Regions from separate parts of the Streptococcus lutetiensis genome, predicted to be linked through region 1. Evidence: predicted binding sites of a transcription regulator. Region 1 holds the regulator's gene; the other holds the start of a gene.
The links. Region 1 encodes Rex, which represses fermentation and respiration genes when NADH is low (regulators of the CRP and FNR family bind a similar motif). Its sites were predicted from a motif close to TTGTGAANTANTTCACAA; they were not measured.

Region 1 (3,420 bases):
ATGTTTGCAAACAACGAAACAGGTGACCTTCTTCCTGTTAAAGAAATTGGCGAACTTCTTTCAAACCATCAAGCTGCTTTCCACGTTGATGCTGTTCAAGCAATCGGAAAAATTGATGTTTATCCTGAAGAGATTAAAGCTGACTTTCTTTCAGCTTCTGCTCATAAATTCCATGGACCAAAAGGTGTTGGTATCCTTTACTCAACACCACAACACTTTGACAATTTGCTCCATGGTGGGGAACAAGAAGAAAAACGCAGAGCTAGCACTGAAAATATGATTGGTATTGCTGGTATGGCAAAAGCCTTATCAGACACTGTTACTAACAAAGATGTTAATTACAAACACGTCAAAGAATTACGTCAATCCTTCCTTGATGCTATTTCTGGCTTAGACTATTACATCAACGGTAGCCAAAACAAAATGCCTCACGTGCTCAACATTGGTTTTCCAAATCAAAATAACGGTATTCTCCTAACTCATCTTGATTTAGCTGGTATCGCTGTTTCAACTGGTTCTGCATGTACCGCCGGTACTGTTGATCCAAGTCACGTCTTGGCAAGTCTATATGGTGAAGATTCACCACGTTTGGCAGAATCAATCCGCGTTAGCTTCTCAGAACTTAACACTATCGAAGAAGTTCAAGAACTCGCTAAAAAATTAATAGAAATTGTAGGAAAATAGGATGGCATTTGAAAAAGAAATCACTTTAAAAGACTGTCTTTACAGCTATGCTATTAGCGATAATATTAAAAAATATACACTTCGTGACACAACCTTTACGCAAAACCGTATCGGTAATTACGAATTAACGCGTTTATTGGAAAACGTCCCTAATTCAGGTGATGGATTCCCACTAAAAATCACTATCAACAAAGATTTGACAGGTTTCAAATTAAGTATCACTGACAGATCAGGGCTTCGTTTCGTTAATATCTTCAAATCTGAAGATAATAAAATCCTCCAAGAAAAATTCTATTTCTTGATGGACAGCCTCGTTGAACGTGATATTTTCACTAAAAAAAAGCTTAATCAATAAAAACAACTCCAAAGCTACTTCTTATTAGCTTTGGAGTTGTTTTTTTACTCTATTTTGTAAAATTTGTTTTTGTTTTCACAAAGTTTTTGTTACAATAGATGTAACAAGTAAAAGGGAGATGGTATTGTGACTACTGAGAAATCTATTCCTAAAGCAACGGCTAAGCGACTTTCGCTGTATTATCGCATTTTTAAACGTTTTAATACAGATAATGTCGAAAAAGCAAGTTCAAAACAAATTGCAGATGCTATAGGAATCGATTCTGCAACTGTTCGCCGAGATTTTTCCTATTTTGGTGAGCTAGGAAGACGTGGTATCGGCTATGACGTCAAAAAATTAATGAATTTCTTTGCTGATATTCTAAATGACCATTCAACAACAAATGTTTTATTGGTCGGATGTGGTAATATCGGTCGAGCATTACTTCACTACCGTTTCCATGATCGTAACAAAATGCAAATTGCTATGGCTTTTGATACAGACGATAATGAAATTGTTGGATATCAAACATCAGATGGTATTCCAGTTTATGGTATCTCATCACTTAAGGAGCACGCACAAGAAGCTGGTATTGAAACTGCTATCTTAACGGTTCCAAGTACAAAAGCTCAAGAAGTTGCTGATATCTTGGTTGAAGCTGGTATCCGTGGTATTTTAAGTTTCTCTCCCGTTCATTTAAATGTTCCAAAAGGTGTCATTGTCCAATACGTTGACTTAACGAGTGAATTACAGACACTTCTTTATTTCATGAGTCAATCAAACCAATAATCAATTAAAATCCAACTGTTTTTTGCTTAGCTGAGTTTATTTAGTATTAGAATACTTTTTCTTGCCTGAAAGTCTTCCTTTCAGGCTTTTTTAGTTTTACAGTACATCTGTTTCTTCCCTAAAACTATAATATTGGTATTTGCCTACTATGATATGATCGAGACAAACGATGCCAATATCATCACAAGCTCGTTTCATTTTCTCGGTAAAAAGAAAATCATTTTCACTTGGGGCTGGTAAACCTGACGGGTGATTGTGAACAATAATCAATGAAGTTGCCATAGTTTTACAAGCATAATACAAAATCTCACGAGGCTCTGCGATTGACCGACGAACCGAACCAATAAAAATCGTCCGTTGTTCGATAATTCGATTTTGAGTATCCAAATAAATTGCCACCAAATGCTCCTGCTTTTGGTCGCTCAACTCTAACATCATCTTTCTAGCCAAGCGTTCACTACTCATGATGCGTTCTTTTTGGACATATTCTGCTTTGCTAATGCGCTTTGCCAGTTCAATCATTGCTTTAATTTCAATAGATTTGACATAGCCAACTCCTTTAATTTTTTGCAATTCTTGTAAGGATAAATGCTGAAAGTCAGCAAGTGTATCGATGTGTTTTAAAATATCATTAGCTACTTCTAAAACTGGTCTTGTCTTGGTACCTGTTCGTAATAAAATGGACAATAATTCTTGATTGCTTAATTGCTCGGCACCTAAATCTCTCAAACGTTCGCGTGGCAACATAGCATCTGCTTTCATTTCTATTGCATACATAAAAATACCTCCACTTATTTATTCGTAAGTTAGAGGTATTTTTTTCTTTATTTCACTATTCTAAACGATTTTCTTGGCGTTTAGCGACACTATCCTTGATAATCTGATAAAGACTAGCTGCTAAAGGTACAGCTACTAGCATTCCTAAAATGCCCCAAAGCGCTGCGCCAATGGTAATAGCCATCAATACCCACATACCAGGTAAGCCGATTGAACCACCAACCACGCGCGGGTAGATAAGATTTCCTTCAAATTGCTGAAGAACGACAAGGTAAATTACAAAGAAAATAGCTTGAGAGACTGACTGAGTTGTGATCAGAATAAATCCAATCGTCAAACCAATGTAAGCTCCCACCACTGGGATTAAAGCTGTGAAGGCCACCAGAATCCCGATTGTTGCTGCATAAGGCAAATGCAACAAAAGCATACCTCCAGCTGTTAAACTCCCAAGAATCATTGCTTCCAAGGTTTGTCCGACAAAGAAACCATGGAATCTCTGATGTAAAATATCTAAAACATAGTGGACCGTCTTAGCATATTTTCCAAGATAAGAATCAATTAACAGATTAAATTGACGAGCTAGTTGTTCTTTACTAGCTAGCACGTAAATTGAAAAGATCAAACTAATAAAGACATTCAGAAGTGTTGAGGCAATGGTACTTACTGACGTTAAAATGCTTGTCAAAACTGATAACACTTGATTCAAAATCTGTTGACTGTAGTCTGATAATGTCGTCGTCACATCTGATGATGTCCCAAAGTATGCCAAAATATCTTTGACAACTTTATTGTCATTAACTTCTTTGATAAAGTTTGCAATACCACTTGTATCAATC
Region 2 (3,420 bases), 370 kb from region 1:
AAATTTATGATATGATTATTAGAGGAATAAAAAAGGAGTCTATTATGTCTAAAAAAGAAGTAACTGTAGAAAGTTTCGAACTTGACCATACAATTGTTAAAGCACCTTATGTCCGTCTTATTTCTGAAGAAGTTGGTCCTAAAGGTGATGTGATTACAAACTTTGATATTCGTCTTGTTCAACCAAATGAAAATGCTATCCCAACTGCTGGGCTGCACACAATCGAACACTTGCTTGCTAAACTTATCCGTGAACGTATCGACGGAATGATTGACTGTTCACCATTTGGCTGCCGTACTGGTTTCCACTTGATTATGTGGGGCAAACACAACACCACTGAAATTGCCAAAGTTATCAAATCAAGTTTAGAAGAAATCGCTACTGTAACATCATGGGATGACGTTCCAGGTACTACTATCGAGTCTTGTGGTAACTATAAAGACCATAGTCTATTTACAGCAAAAGAATGGGTAAAACTTATTCTTAAAGATGGTATCTCAGACGATCCATTTGAACGTCACGTTATCTAAAACTTTTAAGTCAGCTATCTGCTGGCTTTTTTACACCAAAAAGGACAGAGAAATGATTTTCCCTGTCTTTTTTGATTTATAGATGGATTAATGGAATTGCATACCACCATCCACAATAATGGTTTGTCCAGTGATATAATCAGAATCAGGTCCTGCTAGGAAGCTAACAGCCTTAGCCACATCTTCTGGTTCAGATAAACGTTTTAGGGTAATATCTTTAGCAAAAGTTTGCATGCCCCATTCATCATCTTTACCAGCATTTTTACCAACTTCATGAGCAATATCAAACATCATCGGTGTTTTAACAATACCTGGTGCATAGGCGTTTACTGTAATACCATAATCTGCCAAATCACGCGCTAGGGTTTGTGTGATACCACGAATAGCAAATTTGCTACCACCATAAATCGTTAGATTTGGATTCCCAACGACACCAGCTTGTGAAGAAGCATTGATAATTTTACCGCCATGACCTAATTTTTTAAACTCAGCTAAAGCTGCTTGAGCACCCCAGATAGTACCACCGACATTAATGGCAAAAGTGCGTTCGAAGACTTCTTCTGTGATAGTATCTAAGGGCGTTGTCGGCGCAACACCTGCGTTATTAACAACTACCGACAATTCTCCGAAATGCTCAACAACTTGTGCAAATGCCTTAGCAACTTCTTCGCGTTTAGAAACGTCTGCTACAACAGCATAAGCATCCTGTGGCGACAGTTCTTGAACAGTTTTCTCAGCTGTTTCTTGATTATAATCCAAGATTCCAATCTTAAATCCATCTGCGTGAAGACGTTTTGCAATAGCAAAGCCAATTCCTTGACCTGCACCAGTAACAATGGCTACTTTTACCATAAATATCACCCCTTAATCTTTAAGTTAGATCGATTATAGCGCTTACAAAAATCACTGTCAAACTTTTTGAATCTTTTCACAAAATTTTTCATTACTTTGAAAATGCAAACAAAAAAGGCGCCCTATTTCTAGGAATCGCCTTTAAAAATTAATAATCCAAAGCGTCAGAGTGACCTGAACCATTACCTACAAAATAACCTGTTTTACAGTTAATTGAGAAGAGGTAAGTTCCGTCTTTTCTAAACATGTTGTAGTAACCATTACCATTGATAATATTAACTTTTTCAAGAATATAATCATTTCCAGAGAAATAACCACGAGCTTGTGATGTTGAAACGATTTTTTCAAGTACACCATCACTAAATGTCCAAGCTGGATTATTTGAATCAGCAATCGCTGAGTCGTTATAAGGAACACGACTTTTATCACGTTGAAGGTTTGAATTATCAGAAGCTGGTGCTGCTGGCTTAGCTTCAGCTGCTTTATCATTACTTTCTGTCTGGCTGGCAGAGTTAGCAGCTGCTTGCGCCTGGCTACTTGATTGTGCTTTAGCTGCTAATTGATTTTTACCATCAGTAATCACTGATTGCAATAAATTATCCAAGTTAGCGTCACCTGTATTCAAAACATCACTAGATAAGCTATCGAATTTGGCATCAGCTTTAACCGTTCCTGAAACTTTCTTACCATCAACAATAACATCTTTTTCAAACAAAGCGTTGATTGCTTTAATAGCTGTAATGTGAGCTGCTACAGTATCGTATTGTTTTTTAGCAGCATCATAAAAATCAGTACCTTTTAGGTCATCCAATTTTTCTTTTAGGACAGAAATCTTGTCAAATTCACTATTTTTCAACTTCGTTTTAGTATCATCAGTGAACAAAGCTGCATAAGCATCATCAAATACTTTTTTGGCTTTTTTAGCTGCACTTGAACTTGATGTCGTTTTTTTCTGGCTTGATGAAGTTGATGAGCTAGCTACTGTAGTTGTTGAATCTTTAGTGTAGTGTAGCACATAGCCTGCACCAAAAATAGCGACAACAAGAACTGCTAAACCACCAATGATAACACGTTTCTTCTTAGATGTTGGCTTATTATCAGCTGAAAGAGCAATCGAAGTTGCTTCTTTTTCGGCTTCTTTAACCTCTTCAGCAGGAATTGCTACAGGGGCTTCTTTTGGTTCTTCAACAGCAGCTACAGCTTCTTCAACTTTCGGAGTAGTTGCTTCTACTTCTTTTGCAGCTTCTTTTTCTGCGTCAACAGTTTCTGCTTGTTCAGGCTCAGTCTCAACCTCTTTAACTTCAGCCGCTTCAACAACTGGTTCAACTACATCTTCTGATTTAGGTTCAACAGTTTCCTCAAAAACATCCTTGCTAACAATTCCGCTATTAACAAGCTCTTCACGTTGTTTTTTAATAAAGTTATCCAAAGCTTTTGTATCTAAATCTTCGAAATCAGATAATTTTGTTTCAAATTTTTGCGATGTTACTTCATCTCGGTGCTGTTTAATATACTTATCTAAAACGCCATCAGACTCAGTAATTCCAGCTTTCATTTCAGAACCTTTTCGAACAGCTTCTTCAATGGTTAGATTTTTAACATCTTCAAAGTTAAGCCCATCTTTTTCTTCAGAAGATGGCATGTCTTTTTTTTCTGACACGTTCTGGTCACCTCTCTAAATAAAATCTCAACTGCTTAACGATGTTGTTAAGCGCACTTTTCCTTACTTTTCTTTTGCTTGCGTGATAGCAGAGCGTTTAACACGTTCACCGTAAAATTGGTACAAATCAACTCTAAGAGTACCATTATACAATTTACGTTTTTTATCAGCTTGTGTCCCGTATTTTCGTTCAAACTGTTCATCGCTGGTCAGAATAAATTTACTCCATGTTTTAAGTGGTGCAAAGGTCTGTCCCATCTCATTATACAAGATATCGACTGCTTTGTCATCAAGCAATCGCTCACCGTAAGGTGGGTTAGAAATGATAACACCGTTGATTTTATCAGTTTTCAGGTCTTGAAGACGCATTTGTTTCAA

Region 2: a site for Rex is predicted at 1,447-1,464, ahead of DQN23_RS02165 ((S)-acetoin forming diacetyl reductase). Genes of this name have one in related genera too.

The regions. Positions count from the first base shown of each region.
Region 1 is NZ_LS483403.1:768,113-771,532, reverse strand. It holds gene DQN23_RS03990 (cysteine desulfurase family protein) at 1-684, shown strand, start outside; gene DQN23_RS03985 (DUF1831 domain-containing protein) at 686-1,039, shown strand; gene DQN23_RS03980 (redox-sensing transcriptional repressor Rex) at 1,166-1,807, shown strand; gene radC (RadC family protein) at 1,904-2,584, opposite strand; gene DQN23_RS03970 (AI-2E family transporter) at 2,640-3,420, opposite strand, start outside.
Region 2 is NZ_LS483403.1:394,352-397,771, reverse strand. It holds gene DQN23_RS02170 (S-ribosylhomocysteine lyase) at 45-530, shown strand; gene DQN23_RS02165 ((S)-acetoin forming diacetyl reductase) at 618-1,382, opposite strand; gene DQN23_RS02160 (cell division site-positioning protein MapZ family protein) at 1,531-3,042, opposite strand; gene DQN23_RS02155 (THUMP domain-containing class I SAM-dependent RNA methyltransferase) at 3,106-3,420, opposite strand, start outside.